DNA from 3 places in the Streptomyces sp. NPDC029122 genome. Region 3 is predicted to be linked to each of the others. Evidence: riboswitches for the same ligand, from Rfam matches in the RefSeq annotation. Region 3 holds a riboswitch; each other region holds the start of a gene.
The links. Region 3 has a riboswitch for cyclic di-AMP ahead of ACZ4WZ_RS12780 (transglycosylase family protein). Riboswitches for the same ligand answer to the same signal wherever they lie in the genome.
Positions count from the first base shown of each region.

Region 1: another riboswitch for cyclic di-AMP. It lies ahead of ACZ4WZ_RS22465 (M23 family metallopeptidase); the one in region 3 lies ahead of ACZ4WZ_RS12780 (transglycosylase family protein).
Region 2: another riboswitch for cyclic di-AMP. It lies ahead of ACZ4WZ_RS08245 (M23 family metallopeptidase); the one in region 3 lies ahead of ACZ4WZ_RS12780 (transglycosylase family protein).

Region 1 covers NZ_JBVHWK010000020.1:23,566-27,212, forward strand. The annotation lists gene ACZ4WZ_RS22460 (GntR family transcriptional regulator) at 1-408, opposite strand, end outside; gene ACZ4WZ_RS22465 (M23 family metallopeptidase) at 633-1,442, opposite strand; cyclic di-AMP (ydaO/yuaA leader) riboswitch at 1,455-1,614, opposite strand; gene ACZ4WZ_RS22470 (M16 family metallopeptidase) at 1,833-3,200, opposite strand; gene ACZ4WZ_RS22475 (M16 family metallopeptidase) at 3,221-3,647, opposite strand, start outside.
Region 2 covers NZ_JBVHWK010000005.1:19,588-23,234, forward strand. The annotation lists gene ACZ4WZ_RS08235 (MBL fold metallo-hydrolase) at 1-6, opposite strand, end outside; gene ACZ4WZ_RS08240 (SGNH/GDSL hydrolase family protein) at 145-930, opposite strand; gene ACZ4WZ_RS08245 (M23 family metallopeptidase) at 1,094-2,101, opposite strand; cyclic di-AMP (ydaO/yuaA leader) riboswitch at 2,106-2,268, opposite strand; gene ACZ4WZ_RS08250 (tyrosine-protein phosphatase) at 2,587-3,405, shown strand; gene ACZ4WZ_RS08255 (aspartate aminotransferase family protein) at 3,485-3,647, opposite strand, start outside.
Region 3 covers NZ_JBVHWK010000008.1:151,204-154,850, reverse strand. The annotation lists gene eno (phosphopyruvate hydratase) at 1-844, opposite strand, end outside; gene ACZ4WZ_RS12780 (transglycosylase family protein) at 1,159-1,893, opposite strand; cyclic di-AMP (ydaO/yuaA leader) riboswitch at 1,896-2,067, opposite strand; gene ACZ4WZ_RS12775 (LysM peptidoglycan-binding domain-containing protein) at 2,342-3,400, opposite strand; gene ACZ4WZ_RS12770 (cytochrome P450 family protein) at 3,516-3,647, opposite strand, start outside.

The sequences.
Region 1 (3,647 bases), on a different contig from region 3:
CTGGGCCAGCGTCTCGTGGAACCAGCTCCCCAGGGCGCGCAGGTCCTCCCCCTGGCCCCGGCCGGCCCGCTCCCGGCCCAGCCTGACCAGTCCGCGGAGCACCTTCAGGTGGCCGTCGGTGCGCCGGCGGGCGGCCCGGGAGGCGGCGAGCGGCTCCAGCAGCATCCGCAGCTCCAGCAGGTCGGCGGCCTCCTGCTCGGTCGGCTCGGCCACGCAGGCCCCCGCGTGCCGCCGGGTGGTGACGAAGCCCTCGGACTCCAGGGTGCGCAGCGCCTCGCGGACCGGGACGCGCGAGACCCCGTAGCGGCGGGCGAGCACCTCCTCGGTGAGCCGGCCGCCCGGCCCGAAGAATCCGGAGACGATATCGTCGCGAATCGCTGTGCACACCGCGTGCGCCGGAATACGCAAGGCCGGACCTCCGCTGGGTTTCGGTTCGGTTTATCGTGGCCGTGCTGCGACTCTATTGCAACACGCGATAATTTCCGAGCGGGCCCGGAAATCCGGAACAATCGACGGCCGGCCGGTGGCGCGAAGGCGACGGCGACAGCGGCGGACACGCGGCGGAAGAAGGCACGACGAAGAAGGCCCCGGCTCGGTGAGCCGGGGCCTTCTTCGGTGAAGCGCGCTGCGGGTCAGATGCCGACGCCGCGGTTGCGCAGGTACGTCAGCGGGTTGATGTCCGAGCCGTACGAGGCGCCCGTGCGGGCCTCGAAGTGCAGGTGCGCGCCGCTGGAGTTGCCCGTGTTGCCCGACAGGCCGATGACCGTGCCGGCGCCGACCTGCTCGCCGACGGAGACGTTCAGCGAGGACATGTGCCCGTACTGGGTGTAGGTGCCGTCGTTGTGGCGGATGACGACGTTGTTGCCGTACGCGCCACCCCAGCCGGCCTCGACGACGGTGCCCGCGCCAACGGCGTGCACGGAGGTGCCCTGGGCGACGGCGAAGTCGATGCCCGTGTGGCTGCCGGAGGACCACATGCCGCCGCCCGCGCCGTACTGGGTGGTGACGGAGGCGCTGACCGGGGCCACGAAGGCGTTGGAGCGCTTGCGCTCCTCCTCCTTGGCCTTGGCCTCGGCGGCCTCACGCTCGGCCTTGGCCTTGGCCTCGGCGGCCTCGGCGGCGCGCTTGGCCTCGGCGGCCCGCTGCTTCGCCTCGGCCTCGGCCTGCGCCTGGGCGGCGACGGCCTCGGCGGCGCGCTGCTGGGACTCGGCCTGGACCTCGATGTCGTCCTGCAGACCGTCGGCGACGACGATCGCGTTCTGACCGGTGTCCTCCATGGACGGAGCGCTGCTGTTGTCCGCCGCGAAGGCCGGAGCGGCCAGGGTGCCGACCACGCCCGTGGTGGCGAGGGCGGCGATGCCGGCGTAGCCGGCGGTCTTGCGGCTCAGACGGCTGGAACCACGGTGCTTACCAGAACCGGCGGCACGACTGCCAAACGCCATGAAGGGGGTGATCCTTTCCTTCCCTCTCGCCTACCGGGTTAGCTGACGGGTTCGGAGCAGGAAGGTCTCCTACGGGCCTCCTCTTGCGAGGGGGTCCGATTCACCCCAGGGACGCATGTGGGTCCCCGGCTCCCCAGGCTCGCGCCTGACGGGGACTCGGCGATCGCTGTCCGGTGCCGCGGGTGCGGCGGGTACGAACTGACGAACAGCACGGCCGACGCTAGGCGGATCGTCAGTCAATCGCCAAACAGACGAGCGCTTTTGTTGCGTACGCCACACCGCATACACGCAGCCACTCCACCAAACGGACAAAGGGGGCTTCGGCGGATGTTCCGCCGAAGCCCCCTGGAAACGGGGCCGGTTGCCGGCCCGTCTCAGGCGGTGCGCCGCTCAGTTGGAGACGACGGTGACCTCGCCGATCCCGAGGGCCAGGACGGGCTCCTCGATCTGCGCGGCGTCGCCCACCAGGATGGTGACGAGGCGGTCCACCGGGAAGGCGCTCACCACGGCCGAAGTGGCTTCCGCCGTACCGGTTTCGACCAGCCGCGCGTACAGCCGCGACTGGAAGTCGTCCGGCAGCTCCTGCTCCACCTGGTCGGCGAGCGTGCCGGCGACCGAGGCGGCCGTCTCGAACTTCAGCGGGGCCACGCCCACCAGGTTCTGCACCGCCACGTCCCGCTCGGCGTCGGTCAGTCCGCCCTCCGCGAGGGTGCGCAGCACCTTCCAGAGGTCCTCCAGCGCGGGACCCGTGTGGGGGGTGTCCACCGAACCGCTGATGGCGAGCATCGAGGCGCCCTTGCCGTCGGCGGTCGAACGCAGCACCTGCCCGAAGGCCCGCACGCCGTACGTGTAGCCCTTCTCCTCGCGCAGCACCTTGTCCAGGCGGGAGGTGAGGGTGCCGCCGAGGCAGTAGGTGCCGAGCACCTGCGGTGCCCAGACGATGTCGTGCCGGTCCGGGCCGATCCGGCCGATCAGCAACTGCGTCTGGACGGCGCCCGGCCGGTCCACGATGACCACGCGGCCCCGGTCGTCGGCCGTCACCGGCGGGACGGGGCGGGGCGCGGCCGTGTCGCCCGTCCACGTGCCCAGGGTGTCCGCCAGCAGGGCGTCCAGGTCGATGCCGGTCAGGTCGCCGACCACCACCGCGGTGGTGGTGGAGGGGCGTACGTGCGCCTCGTAGAAGGCGCGTACGGCGCCGGCGTCGATCCGCGCGACCGTCTCCTCGGTGCCCTGGCGCGGACGGGACATGCGCAGCGTCGCGGGGAACAGCTCCTTGGAGAGTTCCTTGGCGGCGCGGCGCTGCGGGTTGGCCAGCTCGTGCGGGATCTCGTCGAGCCGGTTGCGCACCAGGCGGTCGACCTCGCTGTCGGCGAAGGCGGGCGCGCTCAGGGCCTCGGCGAGCAGTGCGAGCGCCTTGGGCAGCCGGGAGGCCGGGACCTCCAGGGAGACCCGCACGCCGGGGTGGTCGGCGTGGGCGTCGAGCGTGGCGCCGCAGCGCTCCAGCTCGGCGGCGAACTCCTCGGCGGAGTGCTTGTCGGTGCCCTCCGACAGGGCGCGGGCCATGATCGTGGCCACCCCGTCGAGCCCCTCGGGCTCGGCGTCCAGCGGGGCCGCGAGGTTGACCTCGACCGCCACCACCTGCTGGCCGGGGCGGTGGCAGCGCAGCAAGGTCAGGCCGTTGGGGAGCGTGGAACGCTCGGGGGCCGGGAAGGCCCACGGCTTCGCCTCGCCGGCCTGCGGCCGCGGGTGGAAGGTCATCGTGACGGCTGCGGTGTCGCTCACTGCTCCGCCCCCTCGTTCTCGTCGTGCTGCTCGGTCTCGTGGGCCTCGGCGCCGGCCAGCGGCTCGTAGACCAGTACCGCGCGGTTGTCGGGGCGCAGTCGGGCCGCGGCCACGGCCTGCACCTCCTCGGCGGTGACGTCCAGCACCCGCTGGACGGCGGTCAGGGCCAGCTGCGGGTCGCCGAACAGCACCGCGAAGCGGCACAGTTCGTCGGCCCGTCCGGCCACCGTGCTCAGCCGGTCCAGCCACTCGCGCTCCAGCTGCGCCTGTGCCCGCTCCATCTCCTCGGCCGTCGGGCCCTCGGCGGCGAACCGCGCGAGCTCCTCGTCCACGGCCGCCTCGATGGCGGGCACCTCGACGCCGCTGGAGGTCTTGACGTCCAGCCAGCCCAGCGAGGGCGCGCCGGCCAGCCGCAGCATGCCG
Region 2 (3,647 bases), on a different contig from region 3:
GGTCAAGGCGCCTCCTGGGAAGGTGCAGGCAGGGACGGTCGTACGACTACGACCATCCCAACGCCCACCGGCCCCGCAGGATTCCGCCGCGCCGTGCCCGGGCCGGTGTCGCGACCGTCACCCCGCCCCTCCCCCGCGCCCGCGCTACAGCGGCAGCAGGTCCGGGCGCTTGGCCTCGACGTGGTCGCCGGAGGATTCTCCGCGCAGCCGGCGGCCGATCCACGGCACGAGGTGCTCGCGCGCCCACTGGATGTTGTCCCGGGTCACGTCCACCGAACCGCGCGGCGGGACGGGCGGCCAGGGCTGGTCCGGGTCGGTCGGCACCTCGTAGCCGAGGACCTGCGCGGCACGCAGCGCGACGCGGGTGTGCCCCTCGGGCGAGAGGTGGAGCCGGTCGCCGTCCCAGGCCCGCCGGTCCTGTACGGACTTCAGGGACCAGAGGTCGAGCACGGGGCAGCCGTACCGGTCGGCGATGGCGCGGACGTGCGCGCTGTACGTCGCGACCTTGCCGCGCAGGTGCTTGAGGACCGGCACGCCCCGGGTGTCGAAGCCGGTCGTCACCATCACCAGGCCGACGGAACTCGTGAGGTCGGCCACGGCCGCCTCGAACCGTTCCGCGACGTCGTCCGGGTCGCTGCCGGGGCGGATGATGTCGTTGCCGCCCGCGCAGAAGCTGACGAGGTCCGGTGCGAGTTCCTTGGCCCTGGGGACCTGGTCGGCCACGATCTGGTCGAGGAGCTTGCCCCGCACGGCCAGATTCGCGTAGCGGAAGTCGTGCTCGTCGCGCTGATCGGCCAGGAGCACGGCGAGCCGGTCCGCCCAGCCGAGATAAGAATCCCCGGGTCCCGGGTCCCCCACGCCCTCGGTGAAGCTGTCCCCGATCGCCGCGTACGAGCCGATGGTCTTCAGTGTCGTCTTCGTCGCTGCCACGGAAAGACATCCTTCACCTTGGCAACCAACCTACGCCAACGTAATGAGGGGTTGACGGGCCGTGATCTATACCACGCAGGGGATAAGGAATAAGTACACGTGGGGCCGGGACCCCCCTCGGGTCCCGGCTCCACGCGGGTCACCGTGCCGACGGCGGGTGCCGTCAGATGCTCACGCCCTTGGAGCGGAGGTAGGCGAGCGGGCTGACGTCCGAGCCGTAGGACGGGCCCGTGCGGATCTCGAAGTGGAGGTGCGGGCCGGTCACGTTGCCGGTCGCGCCGGAGAGGCCGATGGCCTGGCCGCCGGTGACGCTCTGGCCCGCCGAGACGGACAGCGAGGAGAGGTGGGCGTACTGGGAGTACTTGCCGTCGGCGTGCTTGATGACGACCTCGTTGCCGTACGCGCCGCCCCAGCCTGCGGAAACGACGGTGCCCGCGCCGACGGCCTTCACGGTGGTGCCGGTGCGCGCGATGAAGTCGACGCCGGTGTGGTAGCCGGAGGACCACATGGCTCCGCTCGCCCGGTACTGGGTGGAGACACCCCCGGCGACGGGGGCGGTGAACCCGGAGGCGGTGGCGGGCGCGGAGGCCTTCTCGCTCTTGGCCGCGGCGCCGGAGCCCTGGGCGGCCGTGCCGCCGGAGGGGCGGGCCGCCGTGCCGCCGGAGCCCTTGGCCGTGCCCTGCGCGGTGCCCTTCGGGGACGAGCTCCCGCCGGTCTTGCCCTTGGAGCCGGCCGGAGCATCGCTCGAGGATCCCTCGGCCGGGGCCGCAGGGGCCTTCGGGGCGGGGGCCGCGGCCCGGCCGCCGCCGAGGGTCAGCTTCAGGCCCGGGTGGATGAGGGACGGGTCGGCGCCGACGGCCTCGCGGTTGTCGGCGTACAGGCGCTCCCAGCCGCCGTCCAGCCGGCGCTCGGCGGCGATCTTGGAGAGGTAGTCGCCGGGCACGACCGTGTAGACGGTGGGTGCGGCGGCGGGGGCCTGCGACGGCAGGGCTTCGGGGGCCTGCGCGCTCTGCGCGGGCGCGGCCTCGGCCGGGGCGGCTCCCGGGGCGGCGTGGGCGCCGACGGCACCCATCAGCGGGAGCGCGAGGGCCGCCCCGCCGGTTCCCGCGACGGCGAGACCGCGGGATATGGAACGGGACTTCGGACGGCGGTGCTTACCCTTTGCGGGCATGGCGGATTCCTCTCCGGCGCCTGCGAGGTGAGCTGTCGGGTTCGGACTGGAGATGTCCGGCCGTACGTGCGGAGCACGGGTTCGGCTTCACCCCAAGCTGCGCCGGAAACGCTCCGGAACAGCGGCCTACCTGGTTCCCCCGCTCCTGCCGCGCGCGATGGTCGGGTGCGGTTCCCGGGCGGCGGCAGGATTAGGCGGTCCACCCGGATCGATCGCGAAGGTAATCGAGCGGGGCACCGGGCAACAAGCCGTGAATTACCTGACGCAATCGCAGATATGAAGGATCAATGGAATTCCGGTCACCCTGCGTCCATTCCGCACCATCAACAACCCCCTCCACAAGGCAATTCGGTTTTCGTGATCAGGCACGCACGGTCACCGTATGATCTGGCTCACGGGGCCCTGCCCGATCTCGCCTCCACATACGGCAAGTTGCTCCCAACCGGATCAATTCGGACACCACAGGACCACACGGAGGAATACACGTGACTCAGCAGATACCCCAGCCCCTTCCGGCCGGACACCAGCCCGGTGCGGAGCTGTCCGGAGTGCGCAACTTCCGTGATGTGGGCGGGTTGCCGACCACCGACGGACGGAGGGTCAGGCCGGGACGACTGTTTCGAAGCGGACATCTGGCGCATGCCACCGAAACCGATGCAGAGTTCCTCGGATCGCTGGGACTGCACACCGTCTTCGACTTCCGCAACGCAGCCGACCATGCCCTGGAGGGCCCGGACGTCGAACTGCCCGGTGTGCGCAACGTGAACATTCCGCTGACGGACCCCGCCGACGGCCGCGAGTTCTGGAAGATGGTCCGCGACGGCGAGCTCGACCAGCTCCGCGGACTCCTGGGCGAGGGCAGAGCGGCCGCCCGCATGAGGGACTCGTACCGCACGATCATCCACACGCGCACCGCCGAACAGAGCCGCGTCGTGCACGCGCTCGCGCTGGACAGCGTGCCGGCGCTCATGCACTGCGCCGCCGGCAAGGACCGGGCGGGGCTGTCGGTCGCGGTGACCCTGCTCGCCCTGGGCGTGGAGCGCGAGGCGATCGTGGCGGACTACCTGGAGTCCAGTGCCCCGCACAACCGCTACCGGGTGCGCCGGGGCGGCGACGCGCCCGAGGCCCGCTCCCCCGAGGTGATGGAACTGCTGGCGCCCCTGTTCGACGCCCGCGCGGAGTACCTGCTGGAGGCCTTCACGGCCATCGACGAACGGTGGGGCGGCGTCGACCGCTACCTCGCCGAGGGGCTGGCGCTCGCCCCCGAGACCCTGGAGCGGCTGCGGGACCGGCTCCTGGACTGAGCGCAGGAGCCGGACGGGCAGCCGGAGGGGGCGGAAGGCGGCCGGAGGGGGCGCGGACGGACCCCCTCCGGCCGGCGCCTCAGCGGTTGCCGACCGCCTGCTTCATCAGGGTCCTGCCGAAGTCCCACATGAGCCCGCCCCCGCCGTGCGCCTCGTCCATGACCTCCTGGAAGGCACCGACGAACCGCTCCACGTCCGCCTCGTCCACGATGAGCGGCGGGATGAGCTTGATGACCTCCAGG
Region 3 (3,647 bases):
CCAGCGGGTACGCGTCGACGAGCTCGGCGTAGTAGTCGGTCATCTCGGCGGCCGAGCGGGACTGGCCCTCGAACTCGTACTTGCCGTCCTTGTAGAACTCGGACGCGGCGACGTCGAGCGCGAGCGCGATGTCCTTGCCCGGGGTGTAACCGGCCTGCTTGATGGCCTCGATGATGAGGTCGAGCGCGGCGCGGTTGGACTCCAGGTTCGGGGCGAAGCCGCCCTCGTCGCCCAGGCCGGTGGACAGGCCCTTGGTGTGCAGGACCTTCTTGAGGGTGTGGTAGACCTCGGCACCCCAGCGCAGCGCCTCGGAGAAGGACTCCGCGCCGATCGGGGCGATCATGAACTCCTGGATGTCGACGTTGGAGTCGGCGTGCGACCCACCGTTGAGGATGTTCATCATCGGAACGGGCAGCAGGTGCGCGTTCGGGCCGCCGAGGTAGCGGAACAGCGGCAGGTCCGAGGCCTCGGACGCGGCGTGCGCGACGGCCAGGGAGACGCCGAGGATGGCGTTGGCGCCGAGCGAGCCCTTGTTGTCGGTGGCGTCGAGGTCGAACATGGCCTGGTCGATCAGGCGCTGCTCGGTGGCGTCGTAGCCGACGAGCTCCGGGCCGATCTGCTCGATGACGGCGAGGACGGCCTTCTCCACGCCCTTGCCCATGTAACGGTTGGGGTCACCGTCACGGAGCTCGATGGCCTCGAAGGCACCGGTGGAGGCGCCGGACGGAACGGCAGCACGGCCGGTGCTGCCGTCGTCGAGGCCCACCTCGACCTCGACCGTGGGGTTGCCTCGGGAGTCCAGGATTTCCCGGGCTACGACGACGTCGATGGACGGCACGAGCATCTCCTTCTGGGATGTGACGCTGGGTGTGCGGTGGCGTGGGGCCGTGGGACGGCCCTGCCGACTAGAGCCTAACCGGCTCGGGGCAGTGGGCTGCCCGACCGCCCGGGTCCTGGGACGAAAAAGGTGCCGAATGCCCGCCTTCCGGGACATAGGGCCCGTGTTCCTGTGCGTTCCGCGGCGGGCCGGGCATCGGAAGCCGGAGGTCCGGTTCCGCTATGCGGGTACCGGCGCACGACATGCCGCCGCCCGGCGCGTGGGGGATACGCGCCGGGCGGTGGGGATGCTGCGGGGTGCCGCGAGTGTTACGCGGACGTTCAGGCGAGCTTCAGCTTCTGGCCCGGGAAGATCAGGTCGGCGTCGGACACGGTGTCCTTGTTGAGCTCGAAGAGCTTCTCCCAGCCGCCCTTGACCTTGTTGGCCTCGGCGATGGTGCCCAGGGTGTCGCCCTCCTTGACCACGTAGGTGCCGTTGCCCGTCTTCGGGGCCTCGGTCTTCGGGGTCGACGGCTTGGCCGGGGTCCAGTTGCCCGAGCCGGAGCCGGAGCCCTTGGTCTCGGTGTCGGCCTTCGGCGTGGACGGCTTCGCCGGGGCGGGCTTGGCCGGGGCCGGCTTGGCCGGGGCGGGCTTGGTGGCGGGCTTCGGCTTGGCCGGGGTGGCCGTGCCGCCGCCGGTGTACGCGGAGTTGGACAGGCCGACGCCGCAGTGCGGCCAGGCGCCCTTGCCCTGGCCCTTGAGGACCTTCTCGGCGATGGCTATCTGCTGGGCCTTGCTGGCCTGGTTGGCCTGCGAGGCGTAGGCCTTGCCGCCGTACGCCGCCCAGGTGGAGGCCGAGAACTGCAGACCGCCGTAGTAGCCGTTGCCGGTGTTGATGGACCAGTTGCCGCCGGACTCGCAGGCGGCGACCTTGTCCCACTCGGACGCCGTGGCGGCGCTGGCGGTGCCCGCGGCCATCAGCGGGGCCGCGACGGCGACACCGGCGACACCGGCGAGCGTGACGATGCGGACGGCCTTGGAGCCGCGGCGGTGCTTGCCCTTGCCGGAAAGCAGCATGGATTTCTCCTCACCGACGCCTTCGAGGTGAGCTGTCGGGTTCGGGCGGATGAGTTGCCCGGTCACGCGGCGCGGCGCGTGTCTTCACCCCTAGCCGGTACGCGGCCGTCTCTCAACGGCCTCTCCCGGCGCCTACCTTGGTTCCCCCGCTCCTGCCTTCGGCGCTTGCGCGACGACTGTTCCCTCCGTCCGCCGGCAGGATTCGGCGATGCGGTCGAAGGAGCCCGCGGTGGCGAGCGATTCAGAAGGTAGACAGGTCTCTCCCCGATGTTCAACGTGTGATTTTGGGGAGAAACCGGCCTACTTGCGTTCCTCAAAGGCGCGTTTGCGCAGGTCGGAGCGGGGTTTGCGGAAGTTCCGGAACGAGACACGCCAGTTGACCGGAAGAGATGCATGTCTCATTTACCGATAACGGACATTCAAGTCTTATTGGATGCCCGAACTGCCCCTATTCCTTGGTTAGATCCAGGTTCTGGCCCGGCTTGATGAGGTCCGCGTCCCCGCCGATGACCTGCTCGTTGGCCTTGTAGAGCTCGTTCCAGCCCCCCTTGACCCCCTTGGCGTCCGCGATGGCCGCGAGGCTGTCGCCCGGCTTCACGGTGTACGTGGGATCGGTGGCGGCGGCTGACGCCGCGCCAGGCGCCGCCGGCAGCTCGACGGCGGCCGGGCCGCGGTGCTTGCCCCCGCCGTCGCCCGCCTCGGCGGACGGGGTGGCCGACGGGGTGCCGGACGGGGTGCCCGACGGGGTGCCCGGGACGGCCGGGGCGGTCGGCGTGAGGCCCGGGACGGCCGGGGCCGTCGGGTCGGCCGGGGAGGTCGGGGTGCCGGGCGCGGTCGGGGAGACCGGGGCGACGGGGGTGCCGGGGGCGGTCGGGGAGACCGGGGGCGTGGTGGGCTGCACGGTGAAGTCCGGCTCCGGCATGACGGGCAGTCCGCTGGAGGGGCCGAGCGGGTAGTCCGGCAGCACGCTCGGGCCGGTGGACGGGCTGTTCGGCGCCGGGGTCGGCGCCCCGAAGTCGGTGGAGGGCTTGCCCTTGCCGGTGACCGGCACCGATTCGTCCGGCCGGGCCGGGGTGGGCGCGACGGGCCCCGGGTTCTTGTTGTCGCCCGGGTCCACCTCGGGCTTCGGCCCCTGCTGGGTCAGCCCGGCCGAGGCGGAGCACAGCGGCCACGCCTGGGGGCCCTGGGAGGCCAGCACCCGCTCGGCGACCGCGATCTGCTGGGAGCGGCTGGCGAGGTCCGGGCGCTCCGCGTACGCGAGTCCGCCCGCGTTCTTCCACTGCTCCAGCGTGAACTGCAGGCCGCCGTAGGCGCCGCTGCCGGAGTTCGCGCTCCAGGTGCCGCCGCTCTCGCAGTCGGCGACCTTGTCCCACGTGGCGGTGTCGGCCGCGCTCGCGCCGGTGGCGGCGAGCAGCGGCATGGCCAGCGCGGAGCCGGTGACTCCTGCGGTGACGACGATCGCGGGTACCTGGCGGGGGCGTCTGTGGCGGCCGTTCCCGGGAAGCATGAGACTGCACCTTTCGTATAACGGCGGGGTAACGGCAGAACCTAGCCGCCTTCGAACGGATGTCACAAGTTCGGGAGTGGACTGACTTCCGGTCAGTTCCGCTTCGCGCGCGCCCTCAGGCGTTCGGGACTGTGAAGCGGACCGGGAGGGTGCGCAGGCCACGCATGATGAGTCCGCCGCGCCAGCGCAGGTCCGTGGGGGGAACGGCGAGTTCCAGATCCGGCAGACGCTTCAGCAAAGTTCCGAG